One region of the Parendozoicomonas sp. 2304DJ65-17 genome, then DNA from elsewhere that is predicted to be linked to it. Evidence: riboswitches for the same ligand, from Rfam matches in the RefSeq annotation. Region 1 holds a riboswitch; the other holds the start of a gene.
The links. Region 1 has a riboswitch for thiamine pyrophosphate ahead of ACY2RR_RS11590 (ABC transporter ATP-binding protein). Riboswitches for the same ligand answer to the same signal wherever they lie in the genome.

Region 1 (7,770 bases):
ATGGCGCCATCTTTTTATCGAGAACTCCGATGTCTGAAACAGAAGAACTGCTGGACGGTGAGCAGCTGAAAACCATCGTTGAAAACCAGCTGGAAGAAGGCAACCCCATCGAAGTTAAAGAACAGCTGATGCGACTGGTAATGACCGGCACAGACAAAGAGGAAGCCATTGAAATGATGGCCTGCGCTCTGGGTCTGGAAATGGAAAAGATGGTGAGCAGTGGCAAACCCTTCAACACCAAGCAATACATCGCCAAGCTGGAACAACTGCCGGAAACTCCCTGGCTGGATACCTTTATTTAATTCCGTGGACAACCTCAGTTTTTCACAAATCACCGGTGACCAGCTTGGGCTGGTTAACCGGTTTTATAAAGCTAACGGCCATAAAGGCAAATGTGGTCGGGATGATATCGTTTACGTCGCCAGACAGAAGCAGGTAATAGTTGCGGCTGTACGTTTCACCGCTAAAGGTGATTATCTGCTGTTACGTGGTTTGTGGGTTGCAACAAGCCTACAAAGACAAGGCGTAGGCGGCCAGTTATTAGAAGCTTGCCTACCTGAACTGGGGCAACCAGTATGGTGTTACCCCTACAATCATCTCGTCGCCTTCTACAGCCGTTATGGCTTTGCGGAAATAAAAGCTGACAATGCACCTGAGCTTATCGTTTCTCCCTGGCTGGCGTACAGGCGCAGAGGAGAAGATCTAGCACTTATGGTTACCAGTACAGCCAGTACAGCCATCCAAAAGCACTAGCGTTCAGGACTTTCTACAAACTTCTCCACAACCTCTAAGAGTTTGTAATTGGCCAATATACTTTTCAGGTCGTACGGCACTTTCCGGCTTTGGGCTGACTTACGATAAGCTCGAAAATGCTCAGCTTTGTTGTGATATGTAGCATCGAAGTACTTCTTCAATTCTGGTGAATTAAAAAGCACTCCAAGGTGATCATAAAATTCATTCTGCCAATGCCAGGGGGAAGAGTAATCAGGCACCTTCCCCATCGCCAAAGCATTCATAAGGCTTCTGTTTCCGGTAACTCCAACAGGGTTTTGGGAAAAGTAAAACAGTGATGAATACGCCATATCATCATTAATACGGGGCAGACGTACCAGATGTACTGTACGACTACCTCCGCCATTGGTATTGATAGTGCGCCTGTTATTATGCTCCAGATCTATATAGTCGATCTCAGATACACCTGTGCCCTTTAATCTCAAAACAATACTTTCAACAACTGATTGGCTAAGCCTCGACTCACCACTTAAATCTTCATTCGTGAGTATCCATGGCTCCTTATCTAACATGGCGACATAACCAACATACTCACCCAAACCAAAGTGCTTGTAGACCATATAAAAGCGATAAGGAAAGCTGAAAAGACTGAACGGTGCTCTGGCTCCAGCCAGTGCATTTTTTAACGCCGGTTTTTCTCTTAGCAAACGGCTAAAGTGTTTTTTAAAGACACGGCTTTTACGCTTACTTAATTCTTCTAGAATTGATGGTGCCACCAGAATTCCATCTTTTTTATCCCCAAGCCCAGGCCACATAATTCCAAAACAGCGCCCTTGTTCATCAAGAGGAATGCCTGAATAGTCAATTTTAAAAACAACAAAACAGTTGTATTGACTCTCCTCAGGAAGATTTATCGTGGGGCGCTCCACCGCAAAGATCGTAAGTAAGGATGAAAGAATCCAGTCCTCAGTAATACCTTCCAGCTGTTTAGCTGTGCCAATCTTCACGTCCGCGCTGGGGTGAAAAGCAAACCGTCCTTTCAGATCCTTGAACTTCTCACCACTGCCGACTTCTACCAGAATTCTCACTTTTTGATCAGGGAACTTATCTAGAATAATTCTGGAGAGTGTATCTGCATAAGCTATGTAACCCATCGCATGCAGGCTCTGGGTAGCGATTAAAATTGGCCTGGATCTGTCCTCTAACTGAGCAATTCTGTTGAAATCGACAGTCATGGCAAAACTGTGGTTAGCCCCAAAGGCTACCAAGGCCAGCGCCATAACTTGCGCATAAATAAAACGACTAAACATGCTCCCTGCCTCTTTCAACTTTCCCCTGTTCTTCAGTAAACCTAGCAGTGATCTAATACCTTTACCTCTGGGGTATTCGGCACAGGAATTAGCCCCTGTAAGAAGAGTCATTTACTTCAATATTCTTCACTGCTGGGCGGCTTAAGCTATGCTTGCCGGCTTTGTCGACCGGAGGCCCACAATGTTTTCCCGTGTATTCCATACCGTTTCAGCTGCGGCGGCATTCTTCTTGTGCTCTTCATATCTTCAAGCAGATGTTCCCGACATTGTGCGAACGGGTACCGGAGGTGGTATTTATGACGATGCAGGAGCCAAGAAATACGCTATTGGTGTGGATATGAAAACTGGGGAAATATTCAGAGGTACAAACCAGGGAAACAAAGATATATGGGATGTAAACAACCAGACTAAAGTCGGCGAGTTTGCCACCAAGACTTATATTATCGAAACGGTTAACCCACTTGAATCTGAACTGAAACAGGTCAATGACTCACTTGCGCCCATTCAGGGCAACTTACAGCAGATCCAGGGAAACGTTAGTAACCTGCAAACTGACGTACAACAGGTGCAGAGTTCTGTATCTCCTTTAGCCAAAGAAGTGCAGGATATTCAAAAAGAAGCTGATACTGGATGTTCTGCCTGCAACAGGCTGGACAAATACGACAACCGGTCTCGTAACAGTGCTTCGCTAGCCAGTGCTCTAGCAATGGTTCCGCAAACAATCGACCAGCCCAGAATGATTGGTTTTGGGGTAGCAAACAATGCCAACAAGACAGCGTTCGCTGCCGGTTATTCCCAGAAATGGGGGAGTGATAAGCAGCACTTGATTCAGATTAAGGCAGGTATTGCCAGCTCGGTAAAAGGTGGCGGGGTTGGCTATGGATTTAGTTGGTGAGAAACAACAATGGAGAAAACTGAAAGCCTGAAGCGGATAAAGTTTTCTGAAAACAACAGCACTTTATCCGCACAATCAGGATTATTAATAAAGCTGTAACATCAGTGCATTCATATCCGGCACTTGCTTTATTTCCCCGTGCTTTTTCAAGAATTCTGCGTAACGCTGATAACGACCTTTATCAACAGCAGCCGGGCGCAGAGCAAAACGATTTACGGTATCTCTCCAGGCACGTTTGTTCAGTTCGTTATCCAGTGTATCCGGGTTATAGCTCTTGAAGATTTCCCAGGCTTCATCCGGATTATTGATAATGAATTGAGCTCCCAGCTCAACGCCTGTCAAAAAGCGACGAATTGCTTCTTTATTAGCCGTTTTACTGTTAGCGATATAAATCAGCTCATCGTAAGGAGGTACACCATTTTCTTCCATATAGAACATTTTGCCTTTGCTCTTGTGCAGTTCAAGGCTGTTCAATTCGAAGTTACGATAGGCACCAAGCAGTGCATCGACGCGGCCAGTCATCAGAGATGAAGACAGGTTCCAACCCACATTCACCATTTTGACATCGTTATAGCCCAAACCATAAGGTGCAAGCATGGTATCGAGAATGGCCTTCTCAGAACCATTGACACTGAAGCCGATAGATTTCCCTTTCATATCCGCCAGTGATTTGATCGGACCATCCGCCAATACAATCAACCCATCCAGAGGCGTCGTCACCAGTGAACCGGCCCAGGACAGTGGCAGCCCATCACTGGCGCCCTGGATCAGGCTTGGCTGGTAATATACCGCCAGATCAACATCTCCTGCCGCAACCAGTTTAGGCGGAAGGTCAGGGTCTGCTGGCTCCTGGATAGTGACCTTTACTCCAGTTTTATCAAAGTACCCCTTTTGATGGGCAATAATAATCGGGCCATGGTCTGGGTTCACAAACCATTCCAGCATCAGCTTTAACTCTTCCGGCTTCTGGGGAGCCGCCATTACCGCAAGCGGCATTATTAACCCCAGAACCAGTACTGCGAATTTTCTCATCATTTTGTTTTCTCTCTCAGATCAACCGCAAAATCAGTGAGCCGTGTTTTCCTGCCAGGGAATTAACCAGCGCAACAGGGAATCCGTCAGGTAATAGAGGCCAACGGAGCAGACAGCCAGAACAGTCAGTGCCGCAAACATTAAATCAACCCACAGTCGTGCATTCGCCTGTAGCATCAAATAGCCAAGCCCGGCACTGGAACCCACCCATTCCCCAACAACAGCACCTATAGGTGCCACAACTACCGCCACTCTTAATCCAGAAGCCAACGCTGGTAACGCCGCGGGCCAGCGAATGATTCGCAGAATAGACCAGGAGTTTCCGCCCATGGTATGGGCCAGATCCAGCCAACCCTGATGAGTATGGCGTAAGCCGTCATAACAGCAGGTGGCAACGGGGAAGAAGATAATCAGCACCGTCATCACCACTTTGGAGGCCATGCCATAACCAAACCAAAGCATTAAAACAGGAGCCAGGGCGAAGACAGGAATAGCCTGGGTAATCAGCAAAATTGGCAAGAGCCATGGACGCACTCTGGCGAAATAAACCAGCACCAAAGCCATTAATACCCCAAACAGAACCCCCAGAAACAACCCCATTAACATTTCTGAGAATGTGACCAATGTATGCTCAAGCAGTAATCCGGCATCTTCGATGATTCTGTCGAAAACAGCACCTGGCTCCGGAATGATATAAGGCGGAACATCAAATAGGCTAATAACGGCCTGCCAGAGCAATAGCAGGCCGGCTAATACCACCAGTGGTTTTAAAGAGTCTTTCATTGCTTGGCCTCCACTGGTATTTCTTCATGGCGAAGGCGATCCAGAAGTTGCCCCTGCAAAGACATAAGTTCACGATCTTCCAGCGACCGGGGAGTTCGCCCTGGGGGCGCGATGGGGTCTGTCAATTGCGCGGGCTGCCCGCGGAGATGATAAACATGGTGCCCCAAACGCAGAGCTTCCAGAGGGTCATGAGTAATCAATAACACAGTTCGCCCAGTGAGCAGTTCGCAGGAGAGATCCTGCAAATCAAGGCGAGTGATGGCATCCACAGCGGCAAAAGGTTCATCCATCAAAACAACCGGACGATCTTCCATCAAGGTACGAGCCAGAGCCACCCGCTGACGCTGACCACCCGAGAGGTTCTGGGGTAAAACTGAAGCTTTGTCGGCAAGACCTACCCGTTCCAGTACAGACAAAGCCCGTTCCAGTACATCATGGGCCAGTTTCTTTTTTCGAAATAATGAACGACTGCGCAATTGTTCGCCAACCGTTACATTCTCCAGCACGCTGGCCCAGGGAAGCAGTGAATCCTGCTGGGACATCCAGGCAATTCGGCCTTCCAATGGCAGGCTATCACCACAGATAACCTCGCCACTGGTAGAGATATTTCTTGCGTCGGTTAATCCCGCAATCATTCTCAATAGTGTGGTTTTGCCCACACCACTTCCACCCAAAAGGCAGGTCCAGCGACCGCCTTCCAAGGTTAAATTCAGATTTTCAAAAATCTGGTGATCACCATAGGCCAGCCCGGCACTACGGAGAGTGATATCAAACATAAAAGTCGGAAGCTCCGTCCGAAAGCGGAGGAAGCTGACAGGAAGGAATACCTTCAACACACGGTATCAGGTAGGGTGAAAGGCCTGTCGGTTTCCTACGCCAGCATTATCTGGTTCAGGTCTGTGGGTCTTTCTCAGCCACCCGGCTCTGCAAAGTCTGCGGGCAGCACCCCAACCAACGTGCAGCAATCTATAGGTTTTGGTTTTAAAAAGCACCTGTTTTTACTGCTAAGTACCTATTTTTTGACCTCAAACGTACGGACTCCTGCCTGAGAAGAAACAGCGAACACAATAAAGTCAGAACCTCAGTAGCGGGAGCCACAAGCCAGATACCGGTTTCACCGAGAATTTCAGGCAAAACCAGAAGCAACACACTTACCAGCACCATGCCCCGCAATAATGAAAGTGCTCCGGCATGGAATGGCTTCTCCATAGCGGTGAAGAACCCGGAAATCACGATATTGAGCCCGGTGAACAGAAATGCAGAACCGAAGATCAACAGAATATTTACTGAACGGTCTATCATCGCCCGTTCATTGAGGAACAGTGTCGCAATCTCATTCCCCCAGAACGACACCACCAGATAAGCCACCACACCACAGATAACAGATATTTTAATTGTTAGGGTAACAACAGCCCACAGTTCCCAGTTCTGACCACAGCCTCTTAAATAAGTGACGATTGGCTGCATACCCTGAGTTAAACCAATCATAGTCAGAATCATCAGGTTATTGACGTAACCCACCACACTGAATGCGGCCAGGTCTGCTGCACTTAGTCGGGACATAATCACTGTATTAAAGGCCAACAGAACAACACCAGCAGACACTTCGGTAATACAGTCAGGAATGCCAACTTTTATGAAACTCATCAACTCTCTGGCTGCAGGCATAACCCGCATAAAGCGAATGGTTCCCTTAGCACAGAAGAAATGGGTGATCAGTAAGCTGGCCTGCAGTATCTGGGCACTGCCCGTGGCAATTGCCGCGCCCCGCAACCCCATTCCCATACGGATCACCAGAATATAATCCAGCACAATATTTGTAAGAGCGGCGAGCAGAATGGCACACAGTTCCTTGCGGGGGAAACCGTCGAACTTAACAAATACCTCCATCGAATAAGACAACATGTAAAAGGTATTGAAGATCAGCAGGGTTCCGAGATATTCCGCAACAAGCCCGACCAGTTCTCCTTTAGCTCCCAGCAAGCGGGCAACAGTTTCAATATTGAAATAACTGATTAAACAAACAGAGGTACCCACAACAGTCAGCGTATAAAACGCCATGGAAAAAATTCTGCTGGAAGCCTGATTATCACCCTCACCCTTTTTGCAGCCGGCCATAGTTGCGGCGCCGATAGTGATGAGGATAGTAATCGCGTAAAGAACACTGATAAAAGGAAGGGTAAGGTTTACAGCAGCAAGAGCCTCTGGGCCAACACCCTGACCAACAAAAATACCATCCACCATGGTATAAAGCGCAAGAACCCAAACCGCCATGGTTGAAGGAAGTGCATAGCGGAAAAGGGTTCGGCCGGTGCCATCCCGGGCAAGGTCGATCGACTTGGACATGAATTTCCTGAAACTGATAAAGAGTGTTCGGGAATCAGAGTGTGAAAAAAGTGAAGAAAAACCTATTCCTAGAAACCATGACTTAGCTTCGGTTTAACGCAACCACTCTAATTTTAAAAACCTAACACTCATCATTCGGTCTCGAGAGTTTCAGTCAGGCTTTCATTTAATAACCAGTCACGGAATATCCCAGCATTTGGATGAAGGTACTGGTGAGATGGATAGGCCAGATAAAATGATTCCGAAGTTTTTACCCGGTAAGAGAGCGGTGCTACCAGCCGCCCATCCTCAAGCATGGATTCCACCAGCGACGTGCGGCCAAGAGCAATACCCTGCCCGTGAATAGCCATTTCCAGAGCGGTAATCAGTGTATCGAATTGCATGCCTGGTGTTTTCTCACAGGGTTCGTGACCAATTTCCCGGAACCAGTAGCCCCAGCCTTCTTCATAGCCAATCACATGTAACAGAGTATGTTCAGCCAGCTGTTCAGGAGTGGTAGGGAGTTCAATATGTTCTGCGAGTTTCGGACTGCAAACTGGCAACAGCTCATCATCTGTCAGCCGATCAGCTTTCAGGCCCGGCCATTGTCCCTTGCCATAACGAATCTCCATATCCGCTTCTTTGTCCTGTTCTTTAACCCAGATATTACTGGTAAAGCGGATGCCGATATCC
Region 2 (7,770 bases), on a different contig from region 1:
CCTGCAGATTTTATGTCTCTGGCAGCATTGGGAGGTGGCCAATGTGTATGATCAGCTTCCTGCTGGCAAGCATGAACCTTTAAGCAGCTTTTGCTGGCAAACGCTTGCTGAGCAAGCCACTAAGTCACTGGAGAAAAAGGGTAAAAAAAGAAAAGGAGAAACCACTGATTCCATGGGGTGGGGGGACGTTTGTGCTTTACAGGCCAAGGTTCTGCGTCTTGAACGGCAAATGGAAGATCTTAAAAAAGCTAATGCAGGGCTTAAAAAAGCTAATGAAGAACTTAGTGAGAATCTGGAAAGTACAATAGATGAAAGTGTTAGCCGTTTTCATTCAGCGATTGATTATATTGAAGCCGGTGCTAGGAAGGTGGGAACAGTCCAAAATGTGCTGGATCCTGAGACTGCGCCAGGGAGAAATGATTCGTCTGCGATGGAAACTCTACCCCTGACAAATAAAGGTATGGCAGAGGTTCTTGGTGATGCTTTGGAAGAATTTACATCAGCCAGAACTGAGCTTGATGTGGATGTTGATGCAGGTGATGTAGAAGATGATGATTCTGAAGAAGAGTCAGTTCAAGACTGAAATTTTAAAGTCATTCAAACTACGGAAGTTATGTTGACGGACAATGGTGTTATAAACACTGACATCTCTAAGCTGGTTCTGAATTAAGTTTCAGCCAGAAGCTCTAAAAACTGGTCTTCAACAAAATTAAAGGATGTTGTCATGGCCAGTAATGCCCCAGCTCACATGTATTCTTTTCCTGCAAAAAGTGCACGGTCTCGGTGTCTTGCCGGTGATGCGGAAGAACGATATCAGGGCAAACCCACCGGTAGTTTCAGTTATCTAGGCTATGCGGTTGATCCGGTTGACGCCGGTGCTTTCATGACCGCACTTGAAGGCAGGAAGTGCCCACTCTGTTTGGAAATTCTTTATCGACCAGTCACTGTTTGCGGTCAAGATGCCCATCGATTGTGTGAACCGTGCATGGATAATTATCTAAAGGCCAAACCAAAAGTGTGTCTTTCCCGCTGCAAACTGCCAGGAGAGCCTGAAAAGCAATACTTACGGGGAGATAGTGAATTGTTCTCCAGTATAAAAATTCACTGTCCCTTACATGAGAGCTGTACCGAGAATGTGTCTTTGGGTCAGCTTCAGAGTTATGAAGAAAAGCGCCGTGCAGAAGCCAAAAAAGAATACCCCACTGATAACCTAACCGAGAGTGACGTTAAAACTTACGCAGTAGATTTTTACTGGGAAGAAATGGGATTGAATGTATTGGAGGGAGCTTCCAAGGCTGTTCCTAATGCTGATCCAGATAATCATCTTAATGTTTGCCCATATCGCCCTATTGTTTGCCGGGGTTGTAAGAAAGCTGTTCCTGCGAATACCTATAACGACCATAAAAAAGCCGGTAATTGCTCGAAAGGAAGAACGTGTACAAGCTGTAGTAAAGGGCGTCTGGAAGGTGAAAGTGGTTTCCATGATGACCAGTGCATACCCGAAATGCTGAAAGGTGCAACAACATCAAAAGAGATTGACTATATGCACGATGTCATGTCGTTTGCGGCAGAATCCTATGAGCAGCAGAGCAAATGGCAGCGAGAGCTTACATCGGAATTACTGAGAGCCAAGTTAAAAGCTAAAGCAAAAGAGGAAGAGTTAAGAAGCACTATCTCTGAGTTGCAAGAGAAAAACCAAACACATGTGATGCTTCAGCGAGAGTACGAAGCTCAGGCAAGAACTCTGCAGGAACAGAACGAAAAATCTGCTCGTACAGCGCCACCTATGCGAAAGCGAAGTGGAATTCCTGTTTTTAATGCCGCTAGAGAAGCGATTAGTGGTGCAATGAAGCAGGCTGCGAAAGCTACCAAAAACGCGGGTGATAACACTCCAATGAAAGAGCTTTCTCAAAGTTTGAGTAATTCAAATGTTGGAAACTGTTTCAGAACGGTTAGCGGCATGAACTATCTCTCCAGTCAGAGTAAGTCCAATGAGGTTTTCCTCCACATTCACAATGCGGATGTTTTACCAAGAACCGGGGAAGAAGATGTTTCCTGGCGTAGTCTCTGCGGCGTGAGTTGTCATACATCTGTGTACCGGGATGATGACAATATCTATGTAGAATTTGGCTGGCAGGCCAATGATCAGCAGAAAGTCGGGCAGGCCCCGGATGCCGATATTATTGTTGAGGCGTTTCATGATGATCCTGCTCATTGCCGCAGAAGTTCTACTGAATTCAAATCGACCGACTCACAAACCCATATCCGTTCTAATGGTCATGGAAGGCGTTTTCTGGTTGCGACAATTCCTGTTCCCCGTGAAGGTGCAGTTGCTGCAGCTGAAAAAGAGCCAGAAGAGTTTATTGTGCGCTTGAAGGTTAAAAACTTTAAGGCAGTGGGTAGTGCCAGCCCCTCAACATCGAAAAGCAGCAAAAAGTAACAATCTGGTTTTGTTGACTTTTCATGAGGATCAATTGCTGTAAAGCAGCATAGGCACTTATACTGAGATCCGTTACTTGTCGGAGTGCCTGCAACTTTGTGTTTGCAGGCTGAGATTCCATTTTTAATGGGAAATCCGTAGAACCTGATCAGGTTAGAACCTGCGAAGGGAACAAGGATCGGCAGACACGACTCTTCTGCATATGGCTATTTACGTTAGCTGTTTTGCTTTTGAGTTATGTTTTTTAGTTTTGAGTCTGCCGTCTTCTACAATCCGGCAAGCAGTGTCCATTTTTCAAGAATATAAACAGGAACTGCTTCCATGGCTTGCAACCCGGATCACCTTCTTAAAGACGCCTGTCGTCCGTTTCCCTCTTCAAAGAAAGTTCATGTCACTGGCAGTCGGCCAGATATTCGTGTCGGAATGCGGGAAATTTCTCTATCCAATAGCCCGGAACGGTTTGGCGGCCAGCCTAATGAACCGGTCAGGGTTTACGATACGTCGGGGCCTTATACTGAGCCCGATTTTAACCATAACCTGAGAGAAGGTCTGGCACCTTTTCGCAAGCAATGGATTGAGGAGCGGGGTGATACTGAATTACTGGATAATCGCTCATCTTCTTTTGCCCGTTCCCGTGAGAATGACCTTCGTCTTGAGGAAGTACGTTTCACCAACCTGAAAACACCTCGAAAGGCCAAGTCTGGTAAAAATGTTTCGCAGATGTATTACGCCCGTCAGGGAATTATTACTCCTGAAATGGAATATATCGCAATACGGGAGAGTATGGGGCGAACTGATGGTGATGCCATCACCCCTGAGTTCGTTCGCAAAGAAGTGGCGGAAGGGCGAGCCATTATTCCTGCCAACATCAATCACCCGGAATCTGAACCGATGATTATTGGCCGGAATTTTCTGGTGAAGATCAACGCTAATATCGGCAACTCTCCAATCACTTCTTCGATTGAGGAAGAGGTGGAAAAGCTGCTGTGGTCGACCCGTTGGGGAGGCGACACGGTGATGGATCTATCTACCGGTAACAATATCCATGAAACCCGGGAGTGGATTATCCGCAACTCTCCGGTACCAATTGGTACCGTTCCTATCTATCAGGCTCTGGAAAAAGTGAAGGGCAAAATCAAAGACCTGAGCTGGGAAGTGATGCGGGATACCTTGATAGAACAGGCGGAGCAGGGCGTGGATTATTTTACTATTCACGCCGGTGTACTTCGGGAGCATGCTGCCAAAACCGCTAACCGGGTAACCGGTATTGTGTCCCGTGGTGGAGGCATACTGGCTCAGTGGTGTGAGATTCATAATCAAGAGAATTTCCTTTACACCCATTTTCGGGAAATCTGCGAAATTATGCAGGCCTATGATGTCAGTTTCTCTTTAGGTGATGGCTTACGTCCGGGTTGTACAGCGGATGCTAACGACGAAGCTCAGTTTGGTGAGCTGAGAACTTTAGGAGAGCTGACAAAAGTTGCCTGGGAATACGATGTGCAGGTAATGATTGAAGGCCCCGGTCATGTGCCAATGCATATGATTAAAGAAAATATGGAATTGCAGCTTGAATGCTGCCATGAAGCGCCTTTTTATACCTTGGGTCCGCTGATTACGGATATTGCTCCTGGTTATGATCACATCACTTCTGGCGTGGGTGCGGCAATGATTGGCTGGTATGGCTGCGCTTTGCTCTGTTACGTAACCCCCAAAGAGCATTTGGGGCTGCCAAACCGGGATGATGTTAAAGAAGGGTTGATCACCTACAAAATTGCTGCTCATGGTGCAGACCTGGCCAAAGGACACCCAGGTGCAAGAGTTCGTGATGATGCGCTATCAAAAGCGCGTTTTGAATTTCGCTGGGAAGATCAGTTTAACCTTGCTCTTGATCCGGAAACGGCCAAAGCCTACCACGATGAAACCCTGCCGCAGGATGGTGCCAAAGAGTCCGAGTTTTGCTCTATGTGTGGCCCGGATTTCTGCCCGATGCGGATGACCCGGGAGGTAAGGGAGTTGAGTGAAAAGGAAAGTGCTGAAAGCTGATGCTAAGGCGTTTTGTCATTTACAACAGGCGGTGTATTACACCTCCTGTTGTTTGGAAAGGTGATTGAAAACATGGTTTGCTAGTTTTTCCTTGGGCCAGCTTTCTAACTGAAGAATTTCTATATAAGGGTTGCCGCTGATAGATAACAACTCGCAAATTGCTGGCTCAGTTTTCAATCCGCTTCGTTTTAATGCTGTAATGCATTGTTGGAATTGTGTACCACCAACCTCAACTAATCGCTCCATAATTTTGTAATGGCGATATCCTGCCTGAGATTTTATTGCCAGAGACGTGCCGTAGATTTCAAATTCAAAATCTTTGAAGTAGAAGTTAGCAACTGTTCGCTCATTATTTGAACAAATGTAGGGAGCTTCGAATTCTGAAATCAGTTCCTTCAGATGCTTGGAGAACTCCACAGCATTTGTGTAGGAACAAATGATATCAATGTCACTTGTATCGGTGTCCAGACCAACCAGTATGGTGCTTACAACTTCCGGAGTGTAAGTCGAGAGTTTCTCCAGAATGCCACTATCAGTAATGGCCTTTTTGGCGCGCTCACTCTTTGAACTGTTCTCAATCATCATCAAAACTACTAAAGCAGAGCCTCAAACCCGATATTGCGCCATCATAATGATGTCCTGATATTTGCCATCAATATAGCGGGCATACTTCTTTACCCCTTCAATTTCGTAACCATGCTTTTTGTAGAGGTGAATGGCGCGTTCATTATCGGCAAAGACATCAAGTTCCAGCCGAGTCATTCTCTGTGCCCAGGCAGCTTCGATTACTTTATAGAGCAGGGTGTCACCAATCCCCTTGCCTCGGTAACCATCAATAATACCCATACCCAAAGTGCCAACATGGGCGGTAGAGGAATAACCACACCGGGGCAGAATATCGGCCCAGCCAACTATTTTATTGTCAGCCTCAACAACATATTGCGGGTAGTTATTCTCGATGTTCTTTTTAATAAACTCAGTTGCACTTTCCAGTGATGGTGCTTCGGTGGTGCACAGAAACTTCCGTTCATCCGCGACAGAAGAAAGAGCCTGATGAAAGCCCGGGATATCACTGATTTGTATTTTTCTTATGGCGTAATTCATGGCAATGGCAGTAAAAGGTTAATCAATCACTGGATAGTAAATGTTTCCCCAATCCTGATCACTGCTGAACATCATAATCTGAATAATCACTGGCAATTCAATCATGAGTGGGCATGGGGAGTAAGTTTTTCTTGGTTAGCGTGTTCTAAAAGAGTGAACATCCGTTGATTTAACGCATAGTCTTGTGACGTGTTGCAGTTAGTCTCTGAAGTCCTACCAGCGTTCAGCCATCCGATGGCAGAGTCAGTCGAGCAGAGGCAAGACTGATACGGCAGTTGTCCGACCTGCAAGGGCAGAATCAGAAACGAACAGGTCGCCTGATGATCACCATAAATAATCAACACTATACCTTTAGTGAGGGAGACACCGTGCTGGATGTCGCCCGCGCTAATGACATAAATATACCTACCCTTTGTCATTTAAAAGACGCCACCCCTACAGGTGCATGCCGCATTTGTCTGGTGGAGGCCGAGGGGGCCAACATGTTGGTCACTTCATGCAACACCCCAGCCAGTGAAGGCATGGTTATTCAAACCCATTCTGAGCGGGTAGTCGCTGCCCGGAAGGGGATTCTGGAACTTCTGCTCTCCTCCGGAGATCACCACTGCATTTTGTGTAACAGCAACGGCAGCTGTGAACTCCAGGATCTGGCGGTAGAATATAAGGCAGACAGCCGTCTTCTACCGCAAACCGGTAAGCGTTCTGAAGTTGAAGACGACAATGCTTTGATACTGCGGGACTCCTCCAAATGTATTCATTGTGGCCGTTGTGTGAAAGCCTGTAATGAAATTCAGGCAAACGGTGTGCTTCGCTTTGGTCATGAAGATGGTCGCCCGAAAATCTTTGCTGGTGACAACCAGACTTTGCAGGATTCCGACTGTGTATTCTGCGGTGAATGTGTGCAGTCCTGCCCAACGGGTGCTTTGGAAGAACGTAAAGCCCAGTTCATCGGTAAAGTGCGGGATGAAAAGAAAGTGCGTACAACCTGCCCTTACTGTGGTGTAGGTTGCCAACTCTGGCTCCATGTTCGGGATGATAAAATCGTTCGGGTCACCGGTGTCGAAGAAGGTGCTCCCAACAAAGGCAGGACTTGTGTGAAAGGCCGTTTCGGTTACGACTTTATTTATCACAAAGATCGTTTAACCACGCCTTTGATTAAGGAAAACGGTGAATTCCGGGAAGCAGGCTGGGATGAAGCTCTGGATTTGATTGCCGAAAAATTTGGGCAGTTTATTACCGAATCTGGTTCCGATTCCGTTGCAGGTATCAGCTGCGCACGCAGTGTGAACGAAGATAACTACCAGATGCAGAAGTTGTTCCGCAGTGTGTTCCGAACGAACAACATAGACCACTGCGCACGAACATGACACGCCCCCACCGTTGCCGGTCTGGCAACTTCATTTGGTTCTGGCGCCATGACCAACTCCTTCGAGGAGTTTGAAAAAGCCAGCATGTTCCTGGTTATCGGTTCAAACATGACCGAGGCTCACCCTGTAGCCGCCACTTTCCTGAAAAATGCGGTAATGAAAGGTGCCAAGCTGGTGGTGATTGATCCCCGCCGCCATAAGCTGGTGGAATTCGCCGATATGCATTTGCAGCTTAAGCCGGGTACGGATGTTGTCTTGCTCAACGCACTGATGAATGTATTGATTCGGGAAAATCTTTACGACCGCAAGTTTGTTGAACAGCATTGCGAAAACTTTGATGCCCTGTGGGACAAGGCTCGTGAATACTCACCTGAGTGGGCTGCTGAAATCTGTGGCATCAACAGTACAGATATAGAAAAGCTGGCTCATATGCTGGTTGAGCATGGCCCGGCCATGCTTTGCTACACCCTTGGTTTGACCGAGCACGTGAGTGGTACCGACAACGTTATGTCGGTTGCGAACCTGCAGATGCTGCTGGGCAATATGGGTAAATCCTCTGGTGGTGTGAATCCACTGAGAGGCCAGAACAATGTGCAGGGTGCCTGTGATATGGCGGCATCCCCTAATGTCCTGCCCGGTTATGCCAAAGTTACTAACCCGGATGTCCGTCGCCGGTTCGCCGAGTTCTGGAATGTTGAAAGTCTGCCAGAACATGAAGGCCTGAAAATGCCGGAAATGTTCCATGGCCTGCCAGAAAAGAAAGTGCGTGGTTTGTGGGTATTTGGTGAGAACGTCGCCAATACCGAGCCTGATATC

Region 2: it holds a riboswitch for thiamine pyrophosphate, as region 1 does, so the genes downstream of both, thiC (phosphomethylpyrimidine synthase ThiC) here and ACY2RR_RS11590 (ABC transporter ATP-binding protein) in region 1, are expected to answer to the same signal.

The regions. Positions count from the first base shown of each region.
Region 1 covers NZ_JBYVJV010000003.1:500,583-508,352, forward strand. The annotation lists gene ACY2RR_RS11560 (hypothetical protein) at 30-302, shown strand; gene ACY2RR_RS11565 (GNAT family N-acetyltransferase) at 307-753, shown strand; gene ACY2RR_RS11570 (hypothetical protein) at 750-2,042, opposite strand; gene ACY2RR_RS11575 (hypothetical protein) at 2,224-2,937, shown strand; gene ACY2RR_RS11580 (ABC transporter substrate-binding protein) at 3,022-3,972, opposite strand; gene ACY2RR_RS11585 (ABC transporter permease) at 4,003-4,752, opposite strand; gene ACY2RR_RS11590 (ABC transporter ATP-binding protein) at 4,749-5,528, opposite strand; TPP riboswitch at 5,604-5,712, opposite strand; gene ACY2RR_RS11595 (MATE family efflux transporter) at 5,734-7,098, opposite strand; gene gcvA (transcriptional regulator GcvA) at 7,230-7,770, opposite strand, start outside.
Region 2 covers NZ_JBYVJV010000011.1:47,557-55,326, reverse strand. The annotation lists gene ACY2RR_RS21180 (hypothetical protein) at 1-583, shown strand, start outside; gene ACY2RR_RS21175 (hypothetical protein) at 725-2,440, shown strand; TPP riboswitch at 2,511-2,628, shown strand; gene thiC (phosphomethylpyrimidine synthase ThiC) at 2,762-4,483, shown strand; gene ACY2RR_RS21165 (DUF4269 domain-containing protein) at 4,520-5,068, opposite strand; gene ACY2RR_RS21160 (GNAT family N-acetyltransferase) at 5,090-5,587, opposite strand; gene fdhF (formate dehydrogenase subunit alpha) at 5,908-7,770, shown strand, end outside.